4 regions of the Natranaerobius thermophilus JW/NM-WN-LF genome follow, and region 3 is predicted to be linked to each of the others. Evidence: a T-box and tRNA genes for the amino acid it is inferred to sense, from the RefSeq annotation. Region 3 holds a T-box; the other regions hold tRNA genes.
What was found. The T-box of region 3 lies ahead of leuS (leucine--tRNA ligase). A T-box ahead of a tRNA ligase gene usually reads a tRNA of that ligase, here a tRNA-Leu.
Positions count from the first base shown of each region.

Region 1: it encodes a tRNA-Leu, which carries the amino acid that the T-box ahead of leuS (leucine--tRNA ligase) is inferred to sense. The anticodon was not compared.
Region 2: it encodes a tRNA-Leu, which carries the amino acid that the T-box ahead of leuS (leucine--tRNA ligase) is inferred to sense. The anticodon was not compared.
Region 4: it encodes a tRNA-Leu, which carries the amino acid that the T-box ahead of leuS (leucine--tRNA ligase) is inferred to sense. The anticodon was not compared.

Region 1 covers NC_010718.1:1,126,809-1,134,470, forward strand. Annotated here, with positions in the region: gene NTHER_RS05415 (amidohydrolase) at 1-344, shown strand, start outside; gene NTHER_RS05420 (hypothetical protein) at 780-1,241, shown strand; gene NTHER_RS05425 (hypothetical protein) at 1,290-1,631, shown strand; gene NTHER_RS15170 (DUF4830 domain-containing protein) at 1,738-2,910, shown strand; gene NTHER_RS05435 (carbon-nitrogen hydrolase family protein) at 3,006-3,935, shown strand; gene NTHER_RS05440 (GIY-YIG nuclease family protein) at 4,011-4,283, opposite strand; gene NTHER_RS05445 (YwbE family protein) at 4,442-4,633, shown strand; tRNA gene NTHER_RS05450 (tRNA-Leu) at 4,703-4,787, opposite strand; gene NTHER_RS05455 (superoxide dismutase) at 4,923-5,510, shown strand; gene brnQ (branched-chain amino acid transport system II carrier protein) at 5,681-6,979, opposite strand; gene NTHER_RS15175 (N-acetylmuramoyl-L-alanine amidase) at 7,510-7,662, shown strand, end outside.
Region 2 covers NC_010718.1:1,975,725-1,983,386, forward strand. Annotated here, with positions in the region: gene kamA (lysine 2,3-aminomutase) at 555-1,817, shown strand; gene NTHER_RS09550 (methyl-accepting chemotaxis protein) at 1,959-3,935, shown strand; tRNA gene NTHER_RS09555 (tRNA-Leu) at 4,114-4,201, opposite strand; gene NTHER_RS09560 (lytic transglycosylase domain-containing protein) at 4,286-4,873, opposite strand; gene coaE (dephospho-CoA kinase) at 4,935-5,525, opposite strand; gene ytaF (sporulation membrane protein YtaF) at 5,673-6,296, opposite strand; gene mutM (DNA-formamidopyrimidine glycosylase) at 6,375-7,262, opposite strand; gene polA (DNA polymerase I) at 7,268-7,662, opposite strand, start outside.
Region 3 covers NC_010718.1:555,448-563,109, reverse strand. Annotated here, with positions in the region: gene NTHER_RS02845 (RnfABCDGE type electron transport complex subunit D) at 1-205, opposite strand, end outside; gene rsxC (electron transport complex subunit RsxC) at 274-1,590, opposite strand; gene NTHER_RS02835 (4Fe-4S dicluster domain-containing protein) at 1,624-2,478, opposite strand; gene leuS (leucine--tRNA ligase) at 2,774-5,254, opposite strand; T-box leader at 5,336-5,550, opposite strand; gene rsfS (ribosome silencing factor) at 5,611-5,955, opposite strand; gene NTHER_RS02820 (LCP family protein) at 5,967-7,175, opposite strand; gene yqeK (bis(5'-nucleosyl)-tetraphosphatase (symmetrical) YqeK) at 7,237-7,662, opposite strand, start outside.
Region 4 covers NC_010718.1:1,944,640-1,952,301, forward strand. Annotated here, with positions in the region: gene NTHER_RS09385 (acylphosphatase) at 68-352, opposite strand; gene NTHER_RS09390 (copper amine oxidase N-terminal domain-containing protein) at 378-1,067, opposite strand; gene NTHER_RS09395 (MFS transporter) at 1,425-2,648, opposite strand; tRNA gene NTHER_RS09400 (tRNA-Leu) at 2,899-2,990, shown strand; gene NTHER_RS09405 (DUF2512 family protein) at 3,091-3,450, opposite strand; gene NTHER_RS15255 (N-acetylmuramoyl-L-alanine amidase) at 3,611-4,270, opposite strand; tRNA gene NTHER_RS09415 (tRNA-Cys) at 4,532-4,609, opposite strand; tRNA gene NTHER_RS09420 (tRNA-Gly) at 4,621-4,695, opposite strand; tRNA gene NTHER_RS09425 (tRNA-Asp) at 4,701-4,777, opposite strand; gene NTHER_RS09430 (redox-sensing transcriptional repressor Rex) at 4,876-5,535, opposite strand; gene NTHER_RS09435 (manganese catalase family protein) at 5,763-6,437, shown strand; gene NTHER_RS09440 (DUF2225 domain-containing protein) at 6,779-7,483, opposite strand; gene NTHER_RS09445 (2'-5' RNA ligase family protein) at 7,493-7,662, opposite strand, start outside.

The DNA.
Region 1 (7,662 bases), 570 kb from region 3:
GTGTTGTTGGACTTGGTGGTTCTGATGCAGCTGTTTCACCACTGAATCCTTTTTATGGAATTCATGCAGCTGTAACCCGTCAAGATCGTGATAACAATCCAGAAGATGGGTGGTACGGTGATCAGGCACTAACCAGAGAGCAGGCTTTAAGACAATATACTTACAATAATGCTTATGCCGCATTTCAAGAAGACTTACTAGGATCAATTGAACCAGGGAAGCTTGCAGATTTTACTGTTCTTGATCAAAATATAATGGATGAAGAAGAGGTTCCTGATGAGAAGATATGGAAAACAGAACCCATTAAAACTATAGTAGGAGGAGAAATAGTATACGAACAATAATCAAAAGATGTAGGATATAATTGTAAACATTTATCGTAAATAATACAAATTGGGCTGCCTTTTTAAGATAAAGAGAATTAAAAAAGCCGCTGATACAGAAGTTGACCTCTGCCATGAACAGGGGTCAACTTTTTTTATTCTATTGGTATCGATATTATTACATGTCTTTAATGTCTTCATCTTTTTAAGATGTCCAAAAAATGATTTTGGGGCGTTATTTCAACACGATTTCCTCTTTTCTTGCAATTTTTCAAGGGAAAGCATGGTCGTTTGTAGAAAATACAGAGTGGCAGTTCATTCCTTTTCCATTTAATAAAAATTCCCACGAATTGTGCCTTCAAAATTATGCCAAGAAAATTGAAAATTAAAAACAGCAGGATAATTAATATAAGGATCAATAAGATTTAATAAGAACTGATAAGGGGCGGTGTTAAATTGGTTTCTGAAAGCTCTCTTTTATTTATAATTATTGCCATAGTATTAATTTTTTGGGCATATGTTCATTTCAGATTTGGTGATCTACCATTGTCTAAGAATCTCTATTCATTACTATTTTTATTACTTTTTACTGTTGGATTAGTGGTAATATATTTTGTTGCTTCCTTTTTGATAGCTCATGCTACCAGCTATAGTGAAGCATACATTTATACAGGAATAATAGGTGTACTTGTGTTAGCGGTATTAAAGAAACATAGAATTTTAGCAGCTTATTTTGTAGGACATATTTTGGCTATTTTAACAATTAATATTATTAATAAATATAATTTAGCTTATACAGGAGGACTTGGAGATTATTATTCAGTAATGTCAGTTCCATATTTATTGATAATTTTTTCAATAATAATTGGCGTTTTTTTAGAATATCTTAAAAGGCTTAGCCAATGGAGAGCTGATTGACTAACTAAAATCTATGAATTAAGGGTTAATATCTTAGGAGGAAGCAATATGAATAAGAAAAAAATATCTTTCATATTATTAATAACATTATTTGGTTTAATTATATTGTGGATGAACAGGTTTTGGGCTGTATGGGCTTTTACTCATATTTTGCCATCGGAAGATGAAGTGAGATATTTAAAACTTGAAGAACTAGATATCAATTACTATTTTGTAGATCAAGTACGAAAAAATAACGGCAGTGAAATATTTGTAAATTTTATGGAAGCCAGAGGCTGGGACTGGCAAGAGGAGGAACAATTAGGGTCAATGTGGATTTTTGAAAACGAAGATGGTGAGCAACTAAAATTTAGAGGAAAAGGAAATAGGTATTATGTTGTTTTTAAATAAAAGCTGTATTAAGCTAAATATTGATAACCAGGATTTTACGATAAACAGCATCATAAAACCACTGCTTTAGTTTTGAGAGCATATCAAAGGGAGGACTATACGCTTTATGAAATATCAATGGAAAGAATTTACAAAAGTATATTATATATTATTTTTAGTTGTGTCGACTTTATTGATTATTATTTTGCCTGGTTGTTTAGAAGGTTCCCATAATGATAATAGTAAACCTAGTGAAAAAGAAGAAAAAGTAGATAAAATAATTAAGACTATAGAAAACCAGGGCGCTAGAGAAGCCAAAAACCAATTTTTCCAGATAGCAGAAAAAGACCAAGAAAAAGCAATGTCAATCATGGATAAAGTAGAGGAAACCCTAGAGATTGATTTTGAAAAATTATATGAAAAGGAAAGACAAAATAGAATTAATGAAAATATTACCGAGAAAATTGAATTTGAAGATAAAGAACTATTAAGTGATTATGGTTGGACTGTTTCAGAGGCGATTAATTCATTTAATCTAAGGCTTCCTGAGAGTTTTGAGCATAAACCCGGAGAATTTCCAGAAGTAATTTACTGGGCATATAATAACGAATTGAACAAGGATATCGGCAAGGATTTAAGACCTTATTTAGGAAATGAGGTTACCGTTAATCTTTACGACATAGAGGAAGATTTGCCAGAGTTTATGAGTCCTAGAGAAGATTCGGGTAGGGCAATTGTAGTCCGAGACCAAAATGAAATAATTGGTGCTTGGCTAGGTGCAGGCAGTCATGATGATTTTGCTTGTTCACTAAGAGGAAAACAAAGAGAAGAAATAACGGGAGAAACATGGGAAGAATGGGTTGACTCAATTATTGATGCAGATAATCCAAAAGAAAGAGAGCTTAACAAGTTAGGAGCCCAAGAAATTATTGAAAAATATTGGGAGGCAGCAGATAAAGGTGAATATAGCAAAGCTTATTCTCTTCTAAGTAGATGTAATTTAAGAAGTTATCTATTTTCAAATATGGATAATCGGGAACTATATAATCAAAGTTTTAATCAAGGAGTAATAGGTGGGCTTTATAATATTGAATCAGTAGAATTACTAGAGGTGGAAAAACAAGAGCATTATGAAACTAACCATGATTCTAGAGACAAAAAGCAATTTAAAGTAACAGTTGATAAAACAGTAAAAGATAAAATTACTCATGGCAGCGGAAAACAACCACGTTTTATGACTTTAGTTAGAGAAACTCCTGAAACGGGATGGCGAATTTCTGGTATAGGTACAGGCCCATAGGAGCTTTTTAAATCACTGGGCTAAGTTATAAACTTGTCATAAAATATATTTGGGGGATAATATTAAAGTTATGATTAACTTGGGAGGAATATAAATTGAAAACCAATCAATATGTAAGAACAGCAGTAATTCAAGCAGCACCAATTATAATGGATAGAGAGAAAACTTTAAATAAAGCTTTGGATTTAATCAAAGAAGCGAAAAATGAACAAGCTGAAATAGTGGTTTTTCCTGAAGCCTTTATACCCGCTTATCCACGAGGGCTTTCCTTTGGATATTTAGTAGGAAGTCGGACAATGGAAGGAAGAAACGATTTTTTGAGATATTATAAAAATGCTGTCCCAGTTCCTGGTGATACTACTGAAAAATTGGGAGAAGCAGCAAGAAAAGCAGGAATTTATTTAGTGATTGGAGTTACGGAAATTGATACTGAAAAAAATAATAACACTTTATATTGTACAATTTTGTACTTTGGCCCCGATGGAAGACTTTTAGATAAGCATCAAAAATTAAAACCTACTGGGTCTGAAAGACTTATATGGGGAGAAGGGGATGGTAGTACGCTATCAGTTGTAAATACTCCCCATGGTAAATTAGGTGGTTTGATTTGCTGGGAAAATTACATGCCTCTTGCACGAACCGCTATGTATCAAAAAGGTGTCAGTTTATATGTTGCTCCCACAGCAGATGCCAGATCAGTTTGGCAATCAACTATTAGGCATATAGCCTTAGAAGGCAGATGTTATGTGCTGTCTTGTAATCAGTTTGTAACCAAGGATATGTATCCTGATGATCTTGAATATTATCATGAACTACAAAATCAGCCCAATATTATGTGTTCAGGAGGTAGTGCCATAGTCAATCCTATGGGTGAATATGTAGTGGAACCTGTGTATAATAAGGAAGAAATGTTGTTGGCAGACTTGAATATGGATCTAGTTATAAAAGGAAAGATGGACTTTGATGTAGTTGGTCACTATGACCGAACTGATGTATTTCAGCTGAAAATAAATGAAAATGAATAAGAAGTAGTTATTCTATAAGTAAGGCCAATTCTAAGGTCAATTTAGTCAATTTAAGCTATTTGAGATCAATCAGTTTTACTTGGATTTGAGATTTAAAGTATTTGATTGCTTTTTATAAATTAGATTTAGTTTTTCCTGTCGGCTCATCTTTTTTATTGCTCTTTCTCTTTTCATAGCTTCTGACTTAGTGCTGAATTTTTCGTGGTATTTTAGTTTAACAGGAACTCTAAATTTTGTGTATTTAGCAGCTTTACCTTCATTGTGTTTTTTTATCCGATAAGTAATATCGGTTGTATAACCAGTGTATAGTGTGCTATCGGAACATTCTATTATGTATGTAAAATACATTATTTCTACCTCTTTCCTTAGTCTACTAATTTTTTATCTTTAGTAATTAGAGAGTCTACTGATATTTTATATTAGATATCTGGATAAGTAAAACGGGACTTTAGCACAACCATTAGAAAATAAGAATGTATGGATAAACAAGTAAAGGAGAGAAAGGAATGACTAGAATTAACAGGAAAGATATCAATTCAGGTACACGTGTTCAAGTAGTTCAAAAACAAGATCAAAATTCAGGAAAATTAACAGAAGGAATTGTTGATTCAATCCTTACAAAATCCTCTTCACATCCTCATGGTATTAAGGTAAGGTTAACATCCGGGATAGTAGGTAGGGTTAAAAAAATACTATAATTTATTTAACATAATTGCGATTTGAATCAAAAAAACCTAGGGGATATCACCCTAGGTTTTTTAAAGTTTTGGTGCCGAAGGTGGGATTCGAACCCACACGGGAAAGCCCACGCGATTTTGAGTCGCGCGCGTCTGCCAATTCCGCCACTTCGGCATGGCAATAACCATTATAGCAAGAAATTAGCTTATAATCAAGGGCTTTATTAAATGAGATTAATATTTTATAAATCACACAATTTGGGAAATAATAAAACCAGCCAAAAACAGTACAAAAAGGAGAGCTAATAAAATGAATTTTAAATTACCGGATCTGCCTTATAGTTATAATTCACTGGAACCTCATTATGATCAACAGACCTTGAAACTTCATCATAGTAAACACCATCAATCCTATGTTAATGGTTTAAATAATGCTCTAGAAAAATTAAAAGTTGCTAGAGAAAACAATGATTATAACGGTATAAAGCACTGGCAAAGAGAACTAGCCTTTCATGGATCTGGCCATATTTTACACACTTTATTCTTTAATAATTTGGGTCCGGAACAAGGAAATCTATCAAAGAGTCTGCGGGATCAGATTAACAAAGATTTTGGCAGTTTTGAAATGTTTGCAGCTCAATTTACCAATGCTGCTAAAACCGTTGAAGCTTCGGGTTGGGCTGTCTTAGCATGGAACGATGTTTTAGAGCAATTGCTGGTACTGACATTAGAAAAACATCAAAATCTAACTGTGATTGGTGCTAAACCTCTATTGGTGATTGACATGTGGGAACACGCTTATTATCTTCAGTATCAGAATGATCGAGCTGCTTATATTAATGCTTGGTGGGAGATTGTCAATTGGAATGAGGTTTCTAGACGATTTGAAAATCCTTAAAAATTAATCAAATATTGTTTAAACTTAACCTTACCCTGTAAAAAGCATTTATAAACAAAACAGTACGTGCCTAAGAAAATATCCAAGGCACGTACTTGTTTGTTATCTGCCATACTTAAATATAATTAATATAATTCATGGTACTTAAAGACTTTTAAGAAGTAAATAAATTAAAACATGTTTTCAGATGTTAGTTTTTTAGCAACTGAAGCCAGTATAGCGCACACAATTGCTGGTGTAATCCAAGGCATACCGTATTCGGCTAAGGGGAGGTTAGACATAAAAATTTCTATAGTTTTGGGGTTCAAATCTAATGTTCTAAAAGCATCCATCAAACCAATTAAAAAGGTTGCTACAACGGCCCCTCTATAGGCGATTTTGTCATTAATGTATTTATCAAACAATGACATAATAATCAATACAATGGCTGTTGGATAGATAGTAATTAAAATTGGCTCTGCTATAGTTACAATTAATTCTACACCGGCATTAGCAAAGAATAGGCTAAATAGTACAGTACCGATCACGAGATGGTTATATTTTAATTTACCTTCAGATAAATCATTGAAATATTTTCCTACCGTAGTAGTTAATCCAATAGAAGTAGTTAAGCACGCTAAGAAAACGCTTATTCCTAGAATAGCAGTGCCAAGAGAGCCGAGTAAATTACCACTGATACCAATTAATAAATCTGTTCTGTGAATTCCGGCATCAAACACTCCGCTAGCAGTACTTCCTAAGTACACAAGTCCTCCATAAATTAACCCGAGTCCAGTGGCTGCAATAGCTCCCGCCCTAATTGTCAAGGAGATCTGATCTGATACAGTTTTATATCCCCGGTCGATTAAGCTTCCAATAACAATACCGGCAAAAAGAATTGAAGCCAGTGCATCCATAGTTTGATACCCTTCGGTAAAACCTATGGTAAAGGTATTTTCAGAACTCACATCTTGTGGTGCTCCAACTGGGCTGATAAAACCAACTATGACTATAATACCTAATACTGCAACCAATGTTGGTGTGAGATACTTCCCAATCCGATCAATCACTGTTGATGGATTTAGAGAAAAATATAATGTTATTCCAAAAAATATTGTTGTTGCTATTATTGAAGTAATTATTGTTTCCTCAAGAAAGGGAGCTATCCCTAACTCAAAAGCTGTTGCCCCTGTTCGTGGAATGGCCAAGAGTGGGCCAATAGTTAAAACTATTACTGAGCCGAAAAGTTTACCGAAGTTTTTACTGACATTTTTAGCTAAGTGGTCGACAGTGCCACCAGCTACAGCAACAGCGATGATACCAAGTAAGGGTAGTCCAACACCAGTTAACAAAAAACCGATCAAGGCAGGCAACCAGTCGGTACCAGAAGAATGACCTAAAAACGGTGGAAAAATTACATTTCCTGCCCCCAAGAACATGGCAAAGAGTGCGAAACCGACCACTACTGTATCAGTATATTTTTTGTTCATTACTGACCCTCCTACTGGATAATATTTAAGCTATTTTTTCTCCTTTATTTCGACGAATAAATGAATTAATTTATTTATAACTACTATAGATCTTAAAAGTTATTTTAGTAACAAATTCGTGAAAAAGCAATAAATATGGATAAACTCAAATAATGTTTTTATATTGCAACTATTTACAAATATACAAAAAGAGCAAAAGCTAACAATAAAATGAAAATTCGTAAAGAGATAGTTGAAAGTATTCTGTGTGTATATCTATATTAGGAAAACAAAATTATCTCTATTATAAAAAGTGCTATTTGGTGAGATCTCATGAAATTTTACTTAAAACTCTAGGTGCCAAGGCTATTAATTGAAAATGAAAATGGCATAGGGTGGAATAAAATTACATTCAGTTTTTTTGTCAATTTTTGAAACTTTTCCGGAAAAATGCTCGTCTATTATATAAAAGCTAATCCAAAAAAATCTATCATTTTGTGAAATCTGTAAAATGTACCAAATTTAAGCACTAATCAAGGGGGCGAAATTAATTGAAAAAAGTTGTAACTTTAGTTATTGTTGTTTTCATGCTAGTAATAACAACGAACTATGCAGCTGGTCAAGAAAATGTTGATGTTTTTGTAGACGAGGATCTGGTGAATTTTCCTGACCAAGAACCTTACATAGACGAAAACAGCAGAGTT
Region 2 (7,662 bases), 1.4 Mb from region 3:
TTGTACTTTGAAACCCAGAGAAATTGATATTATCAGTACTTTTTTATTTAAAAAGAACATCTTGTTAAAGTCAGAACTTTTGTATCTAGTTTAATAACATGCAAATAACATGCCAAATTTTATAGCTCATCTTTTAAAAAGTTCTTTAGGAAACCTTTTGCCAGACTTTTTAAAAAGTTTGAGAAAAATAATTAAAGACAACTTACAAAAGAGTCACGCAAATACCAACTATATATTTCAGAAAAATGATGCACAAATGAATCAACGGACGACAAGAAATGACATCAAACAAACCGCTGTTATAGGATTCGACATTCTGATGCAATATCGGATCGGCTTATGCGGTTTGTGTTTCTTTTCACAAATTAAGCTGATGAACATCATAAACCGAAACCTTTGATAAAATCACTGAAATCAATATTACAACAAAATATTTAATAATTAATTTTTACTCTTTTAAATTTCAGTACTATGTTTGTCTATTGGCATGAAAATTGCATATGTTTAAATTATGAACAATAAGTATAGTCACATAAATTGAAAGGAGAGATAACATGTCTAAAACCAATCTAGAATCAATTCCAAAGTATAGTAATATTTCTGATTCAGAGTGGCAAAGCTGGGAATGGCAATTAAATAATCGAATAACAGATGTAGAGAGCTTAAAAGAAATCATCAATCTAACTGAGGAGGAAGAGGAAGGTATCAAGCAAACCTTAAAAACAATTAGGATGGCTATCACCCCTTACTATGCATCATTAATGGATAAAGATGACCCAAGCTGTCCCATCAGAAGACACGCAGTACCTAGTTCTCTTGAACTTAATTTTTCTGAGTTTGATTTAGAAGATCCGTTAAGTGAGGATTCCGATTCTCCAGTTGAAGGTATTACTCACCGTTACCCAGATCGTGTTCTATTTTTGGTAACAGATCAGTGCTCAATGTACTGTAGGCACTGTACTAGAAGAAGATTAGCCGGTTCTACTGATAAAGCTGCCCCTATCGAAGTTATTGATAAAGCCATCGATTATATTAAAAATACTCCTCAAGTAAGGGATGTATTAATTTCAGGTGGAGATGGATTATTAATTTCAGATGAAAGATTAGAATATATCTTGAATGAACTTTATAAAATTGAACACGTTGAAATCGTTAGAATTGGTACTCGTGCACCTGTGGTATTACCCCAGAGAATTACAGATAATTTAATAAGTATATTGAAAAAATATCATCCTATTTGGTTAAATACTCACTTCAATCATCCAAAAGAAATAACATCGGAAGCTAAGGAAGCCTTGGCTAAACTTGCAGATGCTGGAATTCCCCTTGGAAACCAATCTGTATTGTTAAGAGGAATTAATGATTGTCCTGTTACAATGAAAGAACTTGTTCACGAACTTGTTAAAAACAGAGTGAGACCTTATTATATTTATCAATGTGACCTATCCCAGGGAATAGAGCACTTTAGAACCTCTGTTTCCGCTGGTCTAGAAATTATAGAATCATTAAGAGGTCATACTAGTGGTTATGCAGTACCTACCTTTGTTGTGGATGCTCCAGGAGGTGGAGGAAAAACTCCAGTAATGCCGCAGTATTTAATCTCTCAATCACCAGACAGTGTAGTTTTAAGGAATTATGAAGGAGTTATTTCTAAATATTCCGAACCTAAAGATAAAACTAAAGGATGTGGCAAGGAAAGCTGTACAGATTGTGAACATATCGGACAAGATTCCACTGGAGTTTCTGCATTAATGAGCGGGAATGAAATTAGTCTAGAACCCAGTAATTTAAGACGATTAAATCGACGAAATAAATAATTTTAGTTTATACAGAATGGAACCGATAATTATTTTGTAGGGTATCCTTAACTTTTTAAACCTTTTACAAGGCTTTATCTTTTGAAGGATACCCTACTTTTTTGATGTAAAAAATTCTTCAGTAAAGATGAGGTGAAACTAATGCAGCATAGTTTAAAATTTAAATTTATTGTTTTTATTTTACTTTGTATAGCAATTCCTATATTTATAGTAGGTATATTTTCTGTCATTGTAGGAGCAAGCACCATAGAAGAACAGGCAAAAGACGCATTATCAAAAGAAAGTGAGATAGTTGCAACAGAAGTCCAAAATTATTTAGAACAAAACAAAAACATTGTAAAAACTGTTAATAATTATTATGAAAACAACTGGGAAAACGAGATAAATGAAATTCGAGAAAACTTTGGATTTTTCTTAGATAATAACGAACAATTTATTGATTTTTATGTGGGTGATGAAGAAGGAAATATGATAATGGTTTCAGATGAAGAGTTAGGTGATGATTATGTACCAAGTGAACGACCTTGGTATCAAGGAGCCATTAATAATGAAGAATTGTTTGTAACAGAGCCTTATATTGATGTTGATACAGGTGAGCCAGTAATAACATTTTCTTCACAAGTAATGGAAGCTGATAATGAGCAAGTTTTCGCAGCTGATCTTGGATTAGGTCATATTTCGGATTATGTCGGTGAAATGAATGTTGAGTATAATGGTACAACATACATTATTAGTTCAGAAGGTGAACTGATAGCACATTCTGAAAAAGATCTTGATAGTGCTGCCGAAACAGTAAATAACAGAGGGTTTATTGACTCATTATTGGATGGACAAACTGGTTTTTTCCAAGAAGATAATATAGCCGCTCATGGAATTATTTTAGATGATTTAGGCTGGGGAATTGTCATTGAAGCTGATTCAGAGCTGGTTTTTGCTGAGTCAAATACTATTCGTCAGAACATGGTGTTAATTCCAATAATTATTTTAATATTGGTCAGTTTTATAGCCTATAAATATATTTCCAAAAATATAACTACTCCAATTACAGAACTTAATAAAGTCTTTGAAAAAATGTCTAATTATGATCTATCTTTTGATGAGAATGATAAAGCCTCAAAATACTTAACTAGAAAGGACGAAATAGGTCAAATTACAAATGGCCTGGCTAATATGCAATCTAATGTAGTAGAACTTATAAAAAGTATTCACGAAAAATCGGATGAATTAGCTGCATCATCTCAAGAATTGAGTTCAAACAGTGAAGAAAATACACAAACAGTTAATGAAGTAGCTAAGGTCATTGAAGACATTTCAAATGGTGCCGCAAACCAAGCGGAAGATGTAGAGCTAGCTAATAATCAGATGGAAGAGTTTAATAATTTGATTGAACAAGATCAGCATTACTTAAAAGAAGTAACTGATAAAACAGAAACAGTTGATAAACTAAAGGAAGAAGGTTTCGAAACAATAGAGACTTTAGCAAATACAGCTAGTGAGAATAGTAATTCCATTAAAGAAGTCCGGGCTATCATTAATGAGACTAGAGAGAGCACACAAAAAATTGAAAAAGCAAGTGATATGATTAAAGATATTGCAGAACAAACAAACTTACTCGCTCTAAATGCCAATATTGAAGCAGCACGAGCAGGCGAAGCAGGAAAAGGATTTGCTGTAGTTGCTGACGAAATCCGAAAATTAGCTGAAGAGTCTAATGAATATTCCGAGGAAATATCTATGATTATATCAGAATTAACTACAAAAACCGAAAATGCTGTAAATGCTATGGAAACAGCAGAAAGACTCATGGATAATCAATCTGAAAGTGTAAATGATACTAAAGATAAATTTACAGGTATAGCTGAAGCGATCCAGGCCTCTCAAGAACTGATTAATAAACTGAATAAAACAGGAGAACAGATGGAAGAAAAGAAAAAAGAATTTGTAGATAAACTTCAAAATTTATCATCAATAGCAGAAGAAAATTCTTCATCTACCCAACAAGCATCAGCCTCTGTTGAAGAACAAACTGCATCTATGGATGATATTGCAAAAGCAAGTGAGAAACTAGCACAACTAGCTGAAGATATGCAAGAAGATGTTAATAGATTCAAATTTTAATTGTTTCAACGCTTGTACTACTAATTTTAAAGGTATAAACAACTACTTTCATATCGAGTAAAAAAACGGTGTAAACCTCTCCTGCTCATGAATTACAGAAGGTTTACACCGTTTATTTTATATCTTTTTTAATTGTAAAACTTTACGTTGTAATAAATCCCTACCAAATAATAATTAATGGTGCGGAAGGCGGGATTCGAACCCGCAAGCCCAGCAGGGCACAGCCCCCTCAAGACTGCGTGTATGCCTAGTTCCACCACTTCCGCACAGATAATTTAAAGATTAAATACACATATAATATATATACAAGCCTCAATTATTATACAATTGACTCAACCTAGCTGTCAAGTTTATTCTCCGGCATAAGATTCTTCGTATATTTCGCGATAGCGTTCGTAATCTCTAAGCACATTTTTTACATAATGTTTAGTTTCATTGTAAGGTACATTATCTAATTCTTCATAGCTGCCATCCCATATATTCATTTCCATCCATTGACGAACGTTACCCTGTCCTGCATTATAAGCAGCTAGAGTGACTACTAAATCTTGATCAAATTCTGATAGCAAGTAATCTAAATACCAGCTTCCTAATTCAATATTAGTTTTAGGATCAAACAAGTCATCATGTTCAAAGGAGTTATAAGTGACATTTTGAGCAGCCCAAGCTCCAGTTGTAGGCATAAGCTGCATTAATCCCATGGCCCCTTGATTTGAAATAGCTTTTTCATCAAACTTACTTTCAACTTTTATAATTGCAAATAGTAAATAAGGATCTAATTCATGATCTTCAGCTATAGAATAAACTTCCTCTTGAAAATGTTTAGGATACAGATATTCCCAAATTCTGGGCATTGCAAACCAATATGTTAACAAAGCTGTTATAATTATTATAACTAACGCAATTAAATATCTTTTACGTGAATTTTGCAAATTCATTATTAAAGACACCTCTAATATCGATTTCTGTTCATATTGTATTACAAACTATCTCGATTTACTATAGCAATTTTGAATAAATCTGCTTGACCTGCAATTCTGTCTCTTCAAAAGTGCCAGAATTATCTATTACTCGATGGGCTAATTGCTTCTTTTTATCCAATGACATTTGAGCATTTATCCTATCACGAGCTTGTTGAGTTGTAAGTCCATTACGTTCCTTTAACCTTTTTAATTGTGTGTGATAATCTACCCATATTACCCAACTTTCATCATATTGCTTTTCTTGACCTGTTTCAAATAGCAAAGCTATTTCAACTACTACGAGTTTATTCTGGTTTTCAGCCTGAAATTTAGAAATCTCTTGTTTCAATCTTTCGTTAATTTTAGGATGCAAAATAGCCTCTAATTTTTGCTTTGCCTGCTTATCGCTAAAAACTTTTTCCCCAAGTTTTGCCCGATTGAGACAGCCTTCTTCCGTAAAGTATTCATGGCCAAACGCCTGACATATTTCATCTAAAACCGGAGAATCCTTTTCAGTAAGTTCTTTAGATATTTTATCTGCGTCTATAGTTGCGGCACCTAATTCTGAAAGTATTTGCATAACTGTAGATTTTCCTGAAGCAATACCACCGGTTAATCCTACAATCATAATAATCATCCTTTTCACTGTAGTATTATTGTTTTCTTAATCTTAGGCGCTGATAAATATATAGTTATAGATACTGTAAAATATTTGATTAAACAGATTCTTGCGGGTTTGATAGGTATTTTGACAGGTATAAAGAAATTTTCCAATTTAGAAAAAGTTCAATAAACCCAACATAATTAAAATAATGCCTGGTAAAAAAGCGACTTTAGACCGATCCACTTTTGAAAATAGATTAAACCCAAAGTTAACTCCCATAGGAACAAAAATAAACTTGCATAAGCCTACAAAAAATGGAGTAATTATTGAGTGAAAGCCCATTAAAGAAGCAGCAAAACCCGCACTAAATGCATCCATAGCTAGTGCGATCCCTAAAATAATTGCCTCCTTTAATGATATCACACCAGAACTATCTAAATCAGCCTTTATAGGATCATCCATCACATTTTCTATAATATTTTTTCTATCAGCCTGATCATTTTCTTCTTGATGATATGCTTTGGAAGTAATAGCTAAATTTTGAATGATGAACCAAAAACCTAAAACTACTAATATAACGCCCCCCATTATCTCAGCGATACCTGGTGAAATTAAATCGGCAACTATCCTGCCAAAAAACATAGATATGGCAATGGATATTGCCGATGTTACACTTAATAATAGCAAAGAGCTTAGTGGTATCTTAATATTTTTTAATCCATAAGCAAAACCAGCTGCCAATCCGTCTAAACTCACAGCCAGTGATAATGCCACTAAAGGAAAAAGCTCCGGCATTTGTTTCCCCCCTAAAACTAGACAGTTAATAATAATATATGGGAGGAACAAAGCCGGAGTGCATGTCCTTTATTCTGTTTAAAGGGGTTGGCAGTTTGGACAATAATAGGTGCCTCTATTGGCAACTTTTGTTTTTTGAACTTCTCTACGGCAAATCAGGCATTCTTCTTTGTTCCTATTAAAAACCTTTAATAGGTCCTGAAAATTACCCTTATTACCTTCCGAATCACGGTAGTCGCTAAAAGTTGTTCCACGATATTTTATTCCCAGTTCTAATATTTGTATTATTGTTTTATACAAACTCCCAACTTCCTGTTCTGTTAACTCTTCGCCCTTTCGAGCCGGATGAATCCCAGATGCAAATAAGACTTCATCCGCATAAATATTTCCTATACCTGCCACTAGTTTTTGGTCTAAGAGAATACCTTTAATGGGCTTTTTTGATTTTTTCACACCTTTATAAAAGTCCTCGTAATCAAACTCTTCACTTAAGGGTTCAGGTCCTAAGTTAGCCAAACCTTTCCAGTAGAATTCTTCTCCTTGATTAACTAGAGCCATAGTACCGAACTTTCTTTGATCATGGAATTCTAAAGTAATACCAGATTGTAATTGAAATAAACATCGAAGATGCCGGTATTCTTGGATGATTTCCTCATCATCTAAATGATTGTGAGACTTCTCGACCTCGTTGTTTTTTAAGATCAATCTACCAGTCATTCGCAAGTGTATAATTATCACTTTTACTTGATCCTTCATTTTGCCATTACATGACACATAAATCAGAAGATATTTTCCCCGCCTCTTTACATCTTTAATCTGATTAGAAATTACACTTTCCTTAAAATCCTCGGGACTCATGTTTTGTAACATTCCTGGAAAATATATTTCTACCCGACTTATTCTATCACCGGTCAGATCCGAAAGGAGACTCTTTTTAATTGTTTCTACCTCAGGTAATTCGGGCACGAAAATCACTCTCCTGATTGATAAGGATTTAAATCGTACCAGTTTGGTCCAGTTTTTAGATCAACGGTTAGAGGGACTTTTAATTCAATGATATTTTCCATTATTTCTTTAACTTTAGTGGCAACATCTGATAGAACTTCTTTATTAATTTCTAATATTAATTCGTCGTGGACCTGTAAAAGCAAAGCGGCCTTATCAAGTAAGTCCTGTTTTTCCAATTCCTTTTCCACTTTTACCATAGCGTCTTTAATGATATCAGCAGCAGTACCTTGAATAGGCGTATTAATGGCTGTTCTTTCAGCAGCGGACCTAATATTGAAATTTCTGTGGCTTATATCTGGTAAGTTTCTTCTTCGATTGTACAAAGTTTCAACATAACCATTCATCTTAGCTTGGTTAA
Region 3 (7,662 bases):
CCATTATTTTTCGAAATACCACTTCTGTCACCGCTGCTGTGACAACTGAAACTGCTATTAAGGACAAAGCCTGCATACCATTGAAATATAAAGTTACAAGGATTATAGGTATTAAAGCGATAATTACATCTCTCATAGATTTTGACACAGAGAGATCGGCTTTTAAGTGCGGTGACGGTGAAACAATGGTTTTATTCGATTCCACTGTGGATTCCCCCTTCTCCAAAAATTACAACACGATTTCTTCACAATACTCAGGTTCTAACTTCTAATCTATTTACTTCGTTGCCGTTGTCTCCTTTTAACAGTGGGCTTAACTTGCTGGATCCACATTAAAATTGGTCGGTTAGCAGGACAGAAGTATACACATGTACCACACTCACCACAGTCCATTATATCCCATTCCTCGGCTTTACTGTATTGTTTGTGTTCAGCATACATCCCTATCTTATTGGGATATAGATGAACAGGACATCGTTCTACACATTTACCACAACGGACACATTCATTGTAGTCGGTGTAGTCCCAGGTCATATCTTCAGGAAATAGTAATAAACCTGTGCTATTTTTTACTACTGAAGATCTGATATCTTTGACAGCGGTACCAGTCATTGGCCCACCAAGAATCACCTTCTGATTTTCAAAGTTATCTACTCCACACTCTCTTAAAACATGCTCAACGGGTGTGCCAATTTTAATATTGTAGTTACCAGCTTCAGGAATATTATAACCACTTACAGTTACAACTCGTTCCATTAATGGTTTACCGTATTTGACGGCTTCATAGGTAGCAATAGTGGTTCCTACATTTCTAACTATACAACCTAAGTCAGCGGATCTGACTCCCCGAGGAACATCTCGACCGGTGCATGCATGGATTACATTAACTTTATATCCTTGAGGATATTTTGTCTTAAGAGGAACAACTTCCATACCGTCTTTACCCTCGATTTGCTTGGAAACTGCATCAATTGCATCAGGTTTATTTTCTTCAATACCAAAATAGCATTTTTTGGCACCTATAATATTCATTAGAATTTCTGCTCCGATAACTAATTCCTCACTGCGCTCGACCATTTGTCTATGATCGCATGTTAGAAATGGTTCACATTCAGCTCCATTGATCAACAAACTATCGATGGGCTTAGATTGATTGATGTTTACATAAGTCGGGAAAGCTGCACCACCCATTCCTACTACTCCTGCTTCTCTAATTCTATCTTTCATATCATCTAAGCTCATATCTTCAATATTCTTCTCATCATAAGAAAACTCCTGCTGTTCACTATCAGGCTTAATGACAATGCTTTCAACTTCATCCCCTTCAAAAAACGGCCTTTCCTCTATAGCCACAACTTCTCCTGAAACGCTGGCATGTACTGGTGCGGTAATATATTCCTCTGAATCACCAATTTTTTGACCAACTTCAACCCTATCACCAACTTTTACCAGCGGTTCACATGGGGATCCAATATGCTGGGCTAAGGGAATTACTATCTCTTCGGGAATAGACATGTCCTCAATCGGCTTGTCGTCAGTAAATTTATAATGAGGTATATATGCTCCTCCCGGAAAAGTTTTAGCTTCCATACTCTCCACCCCCTAGTTAAGTAAAATTAAGATTTATTCTTCATCTTCTTCTGGTTGTTCTAATTCGGCTTTGGTTTTTCTTGAATGTAAGAAATTAAATACCATAGCCGCCCCACCTACTACTAAAAAGGCTGGTGCAAAAGGTATTTGATTCCATACCCTTAATTGCATAGGTATTTGAGGATCCTTTGGCAACTCGTACTCTTGGGGCTCATCATGTAAAACTCCTAAAACTGCCAAACCATCAAATTCATCATCACCATATAACATGGCTTTATCATATCCCTGGTCTTTTAAATCGGAAACTTTTTCTCGTCCCAGCTCTAGCATTTCTTCTCTAGTACCAAAGTAAATAGCATCTACAGGACATTCTTGCTTACACAAAGGTTCACTTCCAGCATTAATAAGTTCAGTACATAAAGTACATTTCTCATTAACACCTTTTTTGCGATCATACTTAATAGCGTTGTAAGGGCAAGCAGATACGCAATAACCACAATTAACACAAATACTGTTATCAATTTGGGTTAATCCCAAATCATCTTTATAAATTGCATCTGCAGGACAAGCCATGACACAGCTAGCCTCATTACAGTGAAGACAAGCATTTTTCTTAAAGTATTCTTCGTCTTCATCATCTTTGAATCTGTGGATCTCAGTTCTTAAAATACCTTCAGACAATTCATAAGCTTCTGAACACACCCTGGTACAAGCGTTACAACCAACGCATTCCGTTTTGTCAACCATCATTGCATACTCGGATCCGTTATTTTCACCAGCTTCAGCTATGCGCGGAGCTGAAAGGCTAAGACCTGCTAATAAGCCTGTACCAGCCATAGACTGAATAAATTGACGTCTTTTGAGCTTAAACCCCTTGTTCTCTTTCATATTCCCTTTCTCCCTCCCATCTAATAAAATTCAGCTAATACTAGAAGCGGTTTAATTGTTACATCTTGCTGTTACATCTGTCACTAATTAAAGCATAAAAATTCAAAATAATGAGTTAAGAATAAAAATTAATGAATACTTTTATCACTAATACAATTATAACAAATCGATATCAATTATTCCATAACCTTTTTTTATGTGATAGTTATTAATTAATTAAATATCCTATTACTAAAAAAGGCGCACCAAAGGGTGCGCTTTTAATTAAAATACGGAGATAATTTTAGTTCTGTATTTATTTGCAAACAATATTTACCAATTTTTGGGGAATCACAATTACCTTTTTGATCTCAGCTCCTGATATATATTTTTGAACTTTTTCTCTTTCCAACGCCTTTTCTTTAATTGTTTCTTCACTGGAATCTGCAGGTACTGTTAGATGATCCCTAACTTTTCCATTTACTTGAACAACCATCTCCGCTTCTTCAGCAACCATTGCTTTTTCGTCATAGCTAGGCCAATTCAATTTGTGTACACTATCTTGGTAACCTAAAGTTTCCCATAATTCTTCTGCTATATGAGGGGTAAAGGGAGCCAGCAACATCACGATAGTTTCCAAACCAGTACGCAGTAATGATTCGTTAACCTCTTTTTGTTCTTTATATTTACTGCTGGCATTTGTTAATTCCATAATAGCGCTAATAGCTGTATTGAAGTTATGTCTCTCAGAAATATCGTCAGTAACCTTCTTAATTGTTTTATGAATCAAGCGATGATATTCTTTATCCTCTTTGGTAAACTTTGTATCATCCAATTGCAGATCCACTAAGTTTTGGTTGTCATTAACCAATCGATACAATCTTTGTAGAAAGCGATAACAACCTTCCACACCTTCATCATTCCAGTCTAGATCTTTTTCAGGTGGAGCTGCAAACAATATAAATAGTCTACCTGTATCTGCTCCGTAGGTCCGTAGTATTTCATCAGGTGATACCACATTGCCCTTTGATTTACTCATCTTGGCTCCATCTTTATTGACCATTCCTTGGGCTAACAAACGTGAAAAGGGTTCTTTGAAATTAGTATAGCCCTGATCATACATTACCTTAGTAAAAAATCTGGCATAAAGTAGATGAAGTACAGCGTGTTCTATCCCACCGATATACTGGTCTACAGGCATCCAGTAATTTACATCTTCTTGACGGAAAGGAACTTCATTATCCCAGGGGGTAGTATACCTTAAGAAGTACCATGAAGAACAAACAAAGGTATCCATAGTGTCGGTTTCCCTCTGGGCTGAACCTCCGCACTGGGGACAACTAGTTTCAACAAAATCCTGTCTAGCTGCCAGTACATTACGACTTCCCTGACTAAAGTCCACATCTTCAGGTAGCTGAACAGGCAACTCATCTTCCGGGACTGGTAGAATTCCGCATTGATCACAGTAAAGAACGGGTATTGGCGCTCCCCAGTATCTCTGCCTAGAGACTAGCCAATCTCTCAACCGATAAGTTGTCACACCTGCTCCAATCCCTTTATTTTCTATGTCTCTGGTAATCTGTTCAATAGCTTGCTCAGATGTCATGCCATTGTATCCCGGAGAATTTATTAAAATACCATGATCTGTATAAGCTTTTTTGAGCTCGTCATGAGTTTCTGACTCTGTTTTACCCTCTCCCTCTGGGGGTGTAACTACTTCCTTTATTGGTAGATTATATTTGTGAGCAAATTGGAAGTCCCTCTGATCGTGAGCTGGAACTGCCATAATAGCACCAGTTCCATATTCCATTAATACGTAATTACCTACCAAAATAGGGATCTCTTCACCATTTAAGGGATTAATAGCCCATCTGCCAGTGAAGACGCCTTCTTTTTCAAGATCTTCTGCTTCCCTGGCTTCTTTCCCCATTTCGTGGACTCCTTTGATAAAGTCCATAACTTCCTTCTCTTGATCGGTACCTTGAACCAATTGCTCTGTCATAGGGTGCTCCGGAGCAAGCACCATGTAAGTAGCTCCAAAAATGGTATCAGGACGAGTAGTAAATGCCCTGATTTTTTCTCGAGAACCTTTTACCGGAAAGTCAATTTCAGTTCCTTGACTTTTGCCAATCCAATTTTTTTGCATTGTCTTAACCCGATCAGGCCATTCTTCCAACAGCTCTAAATCTTGATCCAAGCGATCGGCATATTCCGTGATCTTAAAAAACCACTGAGACAATTGTTTTTGCTCTACCATACTATCACAACGCCAGCAAGCTCCATTTTCTACCTGTTCATTGGCCAATACTGTTTCACACTCTGGGCACCAATTAACGGGTGCTTTCTTCTTATAGGCTAGGCCATTTTTATACAATTGTAAAAACATCCACTGAGTCCATTTATAGTAATCGGGAGAACAGGTGGATACTTCCCGTTTCCAATCGTAACTAGTTCCAAGAGCTTGTAACTGATCTTTCATATTATCAATATTGGCGTAGGTCCATCTTGATGGCAAATCTTGATTTTCAATAGCCGCATTTTCCGCTGGTAAACCAAAGGCATCCCAGCCCATAGGATGGAGTACATTATAACCTCTCATACGTTGAAACCGGGCTAGCACATCTCCAATTGAATACACCCTCATATGACCCATATGAAGTTTCCCAGAAGGATAAGGAAACATCTCTAGTACATAATATTTGTCTTTATTATGGTCAACTTCGGTTTCATAGGAAATTTCATCTTGCCAACGTTTTTGCCATTTAGATTCAATTTTTTGTGGCTGATACTCTTTCATGGTTAACCCTCCTCACTTTGTTTTTGTGGCTAACTACATTTATCGTTTAAATTCTAGGAGAAATAAAAAAACTTCTCTCCCTTAAGGGACGAGAAGTTATTCCCGTGGTACCACCCAATTTGGCCTAATTGGCCCACTCTTTTAGGTAACGGCTAAATTAGCCGGATCAGTTACTTGGTTTTACCGTTCACCTCACAGCTCCAGAGCGAGTTCATCGAAGTCGGATACCGGTTCACACCAACCACCGGCTCGCTGTAATCCTGCTCTCGATTACTACTCTCTTTCATTGCCTTTAAAATTCTGAGTTTTTAGTTTGATAAAATTATATAAAATTCTAACTTTCATGTCAAACATATTTAAAGAGTAATTTCTTCAGCTTCTCCCCATAGTCTTTCCAAATTGTAAAACTCTCTTGTATCCTCTAAGAAAATATGCACTAACACAGAATCGTAATCTAACAAAATCCAATTCCCTTCTGCCAAGCCCTCTTTGTGTAAGGGTGAAAAATCATCCTCTTCCTTCAATGAAGAAATCAGGTTCTCCGCCAGGGATTGAATATGAGTAGTACTAGTTCCCGTAACAATCACAAAATAATCAGCAATCAAGGTGATATCCTTGACTTTTAGAAGTACAATATCCTTTCCCTTCTTGTCATCTAATTTTTTAGCTATGTTTTTTGCTAATTGCAGAGAATCTTGCAAATAGATCCCTCCTATTCAAAGTTGTTTTCCTTTTCTTCAGAGTTGTTTTGAACATAATTTTCTCCTATTATTACAGTTACTTGAGCTTCTGGATCATCTTGTTGGTCATGCAATAAATCTGCTCCAGAAATCTCTAACGCCACTTCCTTAGCTGCTTCTATTAAATCCGTTCTAGCTATTACTTGAGATGATTGATATTCAAAGTGGTCTGCATTACCTATCCTAACTACTTGGAAGCCCTGATCTTCTAATTCACTTTTAAGATCAGTTGCAGCTCCATCTATGCCACAACCATTTAAAATTTCAACTGTTATATCTTCTTGGGGGATAGACCCAACTTCTCCGGAAAAGTACTGTTCAACCATGATTCCCAAGTCATCGTTATCAAGTACCAAATACTCATGATCATTTACCTGATCTCGTTCTCCCGGTATTGTGTAAAGATTAAAAGCTTCATTTTCAAATGCATTATTGTATAGTTCAATGTATTCTGTAAGTTCTTCCCATGTTAAATTAGTTTCAACCTTATCACCTACATATGAACGAATAGCTGGTCTGTTAAAAAGCCCGAGTTCATTTCTTACTTGTAAATAAAAGGATACTAGCGATTCCATGGTATCATTAAACTTAGTTTGGAATTCATCTCTCTCAAGTCCACTATCTAGAAACTTATAACCCAATTCTTCTAATTCAATTTGTTGCTCTAATTCTAATTGGTGATTCAAATGTTCAAAAGTGCGTTGATCTACTTGAATAAAATTATGTATGGAAATCCCAAAGTACTCTTTTGTTGTTTGTAATAATTTTCCCACACCATCGTGATAGCTTTCCATATAAGTTTCAATGTCATTACCAGGTGTATCTAAATAAGTTTCACCGGGAACAAAGAGCAAATTTAAGTCTTTTGGTTCTTGGAAGTCCGATTCTGCTTGCTGTTGGTTAATAATGACTACGTATTCTAATAAATTATTTTCTCGATTTATTACACTAATCATGGTATTGTCATATTCCTGTGTATCCTGGGAAGCCAAAGCAGTAACCCAATTAGCCTCTGTTTTTAAAGTACTGCCAATTAACAGATATCTGGAAACAAAACCTGCAAAGAAAAATAAAATCACCAAAACCAAAACAGCTACTAACCTATTCTTTTTTATTTTCGTTCGCTTGCGTCGCTTCTTCCTTCTATTATTAGATTTACGATACTTATCTAAATTCTCCATAACTTGGCCCCCCAAAGTTATTTGCTTTTAAGCATAAAATCTTCTTGGGAACAACCCGATTCTAAATCTTTAGAGATCTGGTAGTGCCTCTTTTTTGGAGATAATAGTTCCTAGTCTTTACTGTTAAAGGATGAATTACCCAGCCCATTCTCATTAGGTATTCCAGGGTCCAATCAAGGGCTTTTACTAATCCTAGATAAGGTTCATTAAAACTGAGTTTTCTCAATATATCCACATTAGGATAGTCACGACCTGGCTCTATCAAATCTGCTAAAAAAACAGCTTTTTCTATCGAGCTCATGCCAGGCCGTCCTGTGGTATGGAAGCGCACAGCCTGTAAAATGTCTTCATCATTTATTTTACCTTCTTGTTTAAGGAGGTAGGCGCCTACTGGTCCGTGAAGTAATCCCGGATGAGATGTTTCTGCTTCATCTAAGATTAACCCTGCTTGTTCCGCAATTTTAATCAATTGGTTAACCCCGATCTC
Region 4 (7,662 bases), 1.4 Mb from region 3:
ACAAATACTTCGAAGAAAAAATAAAAGTTACACCGGAAAAAACCGGTGTAAAGCAATTTAAAGCAAATCATTTTCTGATCTCAAATTCAGTTAAATTTTCCTGGGGTTCTAGCCATTCCCCTTCAACTTCTTCTATTTGGCCAGTTCCTACTTCATTACTCTCAAGAATTCTTTTAAGTTCTTCAACTCTTTCTTCATCTCCTTCAATATACACTTCAACTCTTCCATCCCGTAAGTTTCTGACATAACCGCCAGAAACCCCTATTTCTTTTGCCACTTGACTAACTGAATATCTCATACCCACTCCTTGAACTAAACCTGATAAATATCCTTTAAAAGCTGTCTTTGCCATATTTATCACCTCCTGTATATTTTCATTAATCTTGATTAGGAGTTTCAGGAGGATCAGGGTGTTCAGGACTTTCAGGGAAATCTAAAGGAAAATTATTTTCTTGTTCGTTTTCTTTGAATTCGCTTTCATCAAATTCTTTATTGTGGTTTGATTCTCCTGCCGATTCTTGTTTATTTGTTTGTTGTTCCTCATCGGGGAGTATGACATCAACAATTCCCTCTTCCCCGTCATACTCTACGTAACCACCAAAGGCCTCACCAGTAAATCTAAAGGGTATGTATGTACGCCCTTTTATCAGCCGTGAGGAAACATCTAGGTTTGTTCTATCCCCATTAATTATTGCTACATCCTCGCCTATTGGCAATGCCACCCTGTCTTTATTTCTTTGGGCATAAGCAACTTGTTTATCGCCGTCCCATTCCATAGTTGCACCGATAGCTTCAAAAACCGACCGGGCCGGCATTAAAATTCGTCCATCTTGCACTTTGATATCATTCTGCAACTTTATTTCTTTTTCGTTAACTGTTACTTTCAGATCATCAATTCTTTCATACTGCTGATCACTATCGTCATCAGCAGAGACAGATGAAGGGTGTTGAATTGTCAAAACTAATCCTAAACTAAAAAATATGACAAACAATAAGCTAAAAAAACCGAACTGAGTAAAAACTGTTTTTTCCCTCTTGTTGTTTAGTATAATTTTAATATTATCCAAAAGATCACCTCAACAAATAGGCAACTTTATTATTAATTAAGATATACTGTCAAACCCACATAATCCGTACAATTTATAAGTTTTACAGTATCAACAAATAAATATATAGCACCTAAAATTAAGTAAGATGCAACAAAATTCAGGGCTAGTCCACTAAATATGTAATAACTGCTATAATCGCAGCCCAACCTATAATAAATAAAAACACATATAAAACTAATTGTAATAATCTCTTACTCATAGTATCTCCTCTCCATTTATTATTTATTTATAACCACATCAGTTCCTCTGGATAGGATCAGCCATCATATCTAATCTAAGATAAGGGTCACTCACTAGGGTCATGTCATTTATTCATTAATTTGAGTTTGATAGGTTAAGTTCTCTCCCTATACCAAATTTTATCATAATTAAATTAACACCCATAACAAGTATAGCAATTATCCCGGCAGTACCAAACATAGCAATCCTAGATATTTCAACTAACAGACCAAAAGCCGGTGGCCCAAAAGCCACTCCGAAGAACCTTACACTACCATATAAAGAAGTAACTCCACCCCTGGCCCTTCCAGACGCAGTGCTAGTTACTAGAGTATTAACTGATGTTAAAACAAGACCAGTACCAACACCTATTAAAATTATACCAGCAAATAAAGCGTAATCATTATCCAACAATAAAATTATTCCGCCAAAAGAAAGCCCGATAATTGTCAAACCAGTTACAACCAATTTACTCATAAGTAATTTGGACTGAATGAAATGCCCTGTAGTGTAAGAAGTAACTGCCATGACAATTACAGGAAGCGCTATAACTATTCCCTTAGGTGCTCCCTCTAAATTATATCTTATCTCTAAAATATCCGAAAGGTATGATAGAGTACCAAATAAAGAAAATAATACAGTGAATCCCGCCAAATAAGTAGCTATTAATACCATCTTTTTATCTTTGAAAACATCAAAAATCCTGGTAAAATAACCTTTTTCTTCTTGACTACTACCTCCTGCCTTTTGCTCTGGCTCTTTTAAAACCACCCATAACATGATAGCAACTGGCAAAGAAAATATAGTGTAAACAAAAAAAACTGAGTACCATATCCAAACAACTATTATAGCACCTAAGATAGGACTTACAACCTTTCCTATACCATTAGCCGCTTCCAGAACCCCCATAGCCTCACTTCGTTCACCTGATTGAAATAAATCACCTGCTAAAGCCATAGCAATGGGACCAGTTCCACCAGCTCCTATTCCCTTTACAACTCTCCCAAAAATTATCCAGGGATAAGCGGAATTAAAAAATATAGGTGCAAAGCCACTTATTAAGCCTCCTATAGCATATAAAAAAACAGAAGGTACTAGTACTACTTTACGACCATATTTATCGGAAATAAAACCAACAATAGGTATTGTAATCCCTGCTGCTATAGAAAAAGTTGTTACAAGCAATCCAACTTCAAGTTGTGTTAGATTGAGCTGATTTTGGATCTCAGGGAATGCTGGAATAATTAAAGAGTTTCCCAGAACCATAATAAATGGCACTCCACTCAAAGCTGCTAAATATTTTTTTGTTTCCTGTTGCATTTTCTGCTCACTCTCCTGTATAATTGTAATGTATGTCAATTAGCGTCTATTTATATCCTTTATTGTAAAATTGCTTTTATACTTTTTATATCAGCTCAGAAAAAGGTAGATTTTTGCAGTTTAATTTTATTTTTTGCGATTTCCCAGTAAATAAAATCTAATCCTAAAAAAACAAATTTTTATTTATTATGCTCTTTACAAACAGTTTATTATCTGCTATACTTATTTACGTCGATGGGAGAGAAAACATGCCGGGGTGGCGGAACTGGCAGACGCAAGGGACTTAAAATCCCTCGGACAATCAAATTGTCCGTACCGGTTCGATTCCGGTCCCCGGCACCAAAGCCCAAAAAAACCTCACTTAAAAAAGTGAGGTTTTTTTATTATATATGACTTGTTTTACTAACATTATTTTTTGTGATCGTATTCCGTCTTATCCTGATTATTTTGTATTTGGTGACACATCTTCATCTTTAACAATGACTTTATGAAAGAAGTATTCTCCTACAGCAACCAAAATTCCAAATAAAATCAAAGAACCTATAGTTGTCTGGAAAACTGTCACTAAACTCACTACATAAGCCGCAACCAATCCAAGTACTCCATCTCCCACCGAAGCGTAAATATTTCCGTACTCTGGTAAAATATATAAATCTCCAACAACATAGTTCAGTGCCGTAGCCAGGATAGCAAATCCAAATACCCACCCCCATGGATTACCATCAAGGCCAATAAAGGCAACACTGGCAACGATAAAAGTCATTAAAAACTTGATGACTAATGCTGATAATGTATCATTCATATTTTATCTCCTCCCTTAATTTCTATGGATTTTGTCTAGTTTAATTTTTTAGAGTCCTCGATTATCCATTCATTACTATTATTTCCCTAATTTATACAAAATAATCAAAAAAAGCACCATAATTGGTGCTTAAACTAGTATTCCTAAATTAATAAAAAAGTTAGTTGTTACTGTTTTTTGTAACTTCAAATTCACCAAGACTACTGTCCCAGTTCACACTATATCCAAGTTGCTGTTCTACTACTTTACGCAAGGGAACATAAGTTTTGCCATCAATGAGAAACCCATCTGATACTTCCTCGTCTAATACAGTTCCCCTAACTTTTCGCTCTATTTCAGGTAACTCTCCTAATTCCTGTTCCTGTAAAGAGTTTCTTATTAAGTCTAAATCGGTATTTTCACCGGGACAATTAGTAGATACCCAGTCGCTGTGTGAAAAAACGAGTAAATTTTTCGAGTAAATGCTATTCAACCATTTATGAATTTCAATAGCCTTTTGATACTGTTGTTCAGTTGGCTGGGATTCATTCATGTTACCAGAAAAAGCTATGCCTATAGTTTTTTGATTTGCATTCCCGCCTGAATGGGCACCTTGCTTCTCATGAGGTCGACCTAACTCAATAGTACCATCACTACGTATTTGATAATGATAACCGACCATTTGCCAACCTCTAACATTTCTGTGGAATTCATCATGTCTGGTAATTGGTCGGTCTGAAACACCAGTATGATGATAAGTTATCCCAATTGTTTCTGGCCTTTCAGTCAATCCAGTTTTAGGCTCAAGATTATAATCTTTCACTTCTGGTTTACTAACCATTAATGAATCTCTCCTCATTATAATTTTAGCCAATAAATTTAGACTTATAATAAGACTGACATTAATTCAATATATTCTTTTAATTTTATAATAGTTACTATTTATAGTCACTTAATTAATTCAGGAGTATTAGATGTAGCAAAACCTAGGCATTTTTAGTGAATTTGAAATTTCACAGTTATCAACTCTTAACTACTTTAATACAGCCAATAAAAAAAAGCGCCTTTACAGACGCTTTGCTTTTGAGATTCATATGTATATTGGAGGTGGGAGCGGGATTTGAACCCGCGAATAACGGATTTGCAGTCCGCGGCGTTAGCCAGACTTCGCCATCCCACCTTGTCTCCACATGGAGCGGGAAACGGGATTCGAACCCGCGGCCCCCGCCTTGGCAAGGCGGTGCTCTACCACTGAGCTATTCCCGCAAAAATGGCGGGGCTGACGGGATTCGAACCCGCGATCTCCGGCGTGACAGGCCGGCGTGTTGAGCCACTTCACTACAGCCCCGCGTGTTTATTAAGTTTTGCCTCTCATCGTCGGCACTTTTAAATTATACATAACCATTACCCTAAAGTCAATAGCTTTCTTTAAAAAAATCCAAATTATTATTCCAAATCTTGAGTACTCTCTTCATTCAGCTCATCTTTTGCAAAATAAATCAAACTTTGCAGCTCAATAGTCAAATCAACATTGTGAATCCTCACATCTTCAGGAGCAGTTAATTTAGCAGGTGCAAAGTTCAAAAGAGCTTTTACATTTTCTTCTACAAGACGGTCAACTACTTCCTGAGCGTGAACAGCTGGAACAGTAATTACACCTACTTGAACACGTTCTTTTCTTACTATTTCCTGTAAATCATTCAAATGATATACAGGTACCCCTTCAATATTTTCTCCAACTATGTCAGGACTGACGTCAAAAAGTCCTACTACACTTGTATACGGGTTTTCTCTCACGTTATACCTTGCAAATGCAGTTCCCAAGTGTCCTGCACCTACTATAGCAACATTAGTTTGTTTATCTAAGCCGATGATTCTCAGAACTCTTTCTCGTAAATAGTTGGTATTGTATCCAGTCCCTCGGGTACCAAAGGCTCCAAAAAAAGCTAAATCCTTTCTAATTTGTTCTGCTGTAAAGCCAGTTTCCTTACTCAAACTTTTGGAAGACACAACTTCAATGTCACGTTTTACTAGATTATCAAGTACCCTTAAATAAACCGGCAATCTTTTAATCACTGAAATCGGCGCTTCTCCCCGTTGATTCATGTTTAGCCTCCTTATTGTTAAAGAATAATATATAACTATTTTCAATAATTGTGTTAATTGTTATTATCCCCCAGTATATATTATCAGATTTAGTGAGCAATTTCATTAGTAAATTTTCTTTTGTTTTTAATGTTTTTTCCAGATTAATATTGGTAAATACATATTAATTCCCATATTACGCAAAATAATACAGAACCTCGGAACAACAATTTTAAGGAGGGAATATTTTGTTTAATCACGATAAGCAGTTATTACAACAAGTTAAAGTAGATCGGCCTAACCCAACTTATGCAGCTATGCTTCAAGAACAATTGGGTGGACCAAATGGAGAATTAAAAGCAGCAATGCAATATATATCTCAAAGCTTTAGAATTAAAGATCCTGAAATTAAAGACCTTTTCTTAGATATCGGAGCTGAAGAGTTAAGTCATATGGAAATGGTAGCAGCAACAATCAATATGTTATACGGCCACGATCCCGCAACTACCTCTGTCCGTGCAGGTAATGTAGAACCTCAAGTTGTTGGTGGATTAACACCATTACTCCAGGACGCTTCTGGTAATCCTTGGTCCGCTCAATATGTAAATAGTACTGGAGATCTAGCGGCAGATTTACTCTCCAATATTGCCGCTGAACAACGCGCCAAGGTGGTTTATGAATATCTTTATAGACAAATAAATGATAATGGAGTGCGTGAAACCATTGATTTTCTATTAAACCGAGAAGAAGCTCATAACGCACTGTTCCGTGAAGCTTTAAATAAAGTTCAGAGTAAAGGATCAAACAAAGATTTCGGGGTAGATCAAGATGCTAGACTATACTTTGATTTATCTACACCAGGACAACACTTTAGTGCCCCTCAACCCACACCACCTGCTTTTCAAACTCCACGTAGAAATTAATTATAAGACAATTATATTTAATGTAGTTATGAAAAAGCCGGGTACTTTAGACCCGGTTTTTTTTTTGAAGGCGCTGTTATACTCCGTTATTGAGTAAATTGGATTAAACTCTAATCATTTAGAAAACAAAAAACTTGTAGTTTAAAAATTGATTATTTTCTCAAAAATTACGCCAATATCATTATTAAAATATCTTGATGTTCTATGTGACAAGTTTGGCACTGTTTAAGCAGGTCTTTTAATATATCCACTAACTCATCTTATTCAAAACTTTGGTAGTTTTAAGGGTAAATCGTTGTAAAACATTTTCTAGATTCTCGCGGAATTCATGTATAAAATTTTTATCCTTCACCACTCTGTCTTTCCTTTTCTTTTTTGATTAGCATCCATTGTTCCCTTGCCCTGTTAATCATTTTTTCGTCTTTAATCCCCTTATCACTGACTAACTTTGAAAACCAAGAAAGGGCTTCGTCACGCTTGTCCAATCTTCTACTTAGTTCTCCTAGCAAAAAAAGAAGTTTAGGGAGATCAACTTGACCTGAAGTATCTTCTTGATAAACTTTTAGAAAATACTCCCTGGCTAAATTTAAAAAGCGTTTTTCGTTATTATAATCTTGGGCTTCTCTATGTATCCATGCAGTATGTAAAAGTAATGTAGCCAGGATATTGTATTTTTCACCTTTCAACTGTCCGCAAAGAATTCCAAGTTTTAAAGACTCGACAGCCATTTGAAAGTCGCGAATAGAACCATAATCCCGTGGAACCCAATTTTCGCTGACTTGTTCTTTAATTTCTTTTATTTGAGCAGGTTTAGGAGATGAAAATTGATCAGTATAGGCGTAACCACAGTGATAACATACATTTACCATGTAATAACTAGGGTTTAATTGTTCGTATTCTTTAAAAAAGTCACCATGCTCTTCTTTTAGACGTAATTTAGAATGGCGAGGTTTTTTGGATGTGAACTTTTTTTGACAAACTGGACAAGTATATTTTTTATCATAAAGTATTTCAGAAATATTATCACTCTCCCCTTCCTGACCAATAACAGATGATTAGTTTTCCCCTTTCCCCAGAGTAAAAAATTCTTCAATTTCCAAGTGAGGTTGGAATTTGGGTTTCCAAAGCTCTAGCCATTCTACTTTACAACTCATATTGACGTTCCATTCTTTTACTAACTCTTTTGCTTTTGTAAATTCAGTTTCACTCCATTCACGCAGAGCAA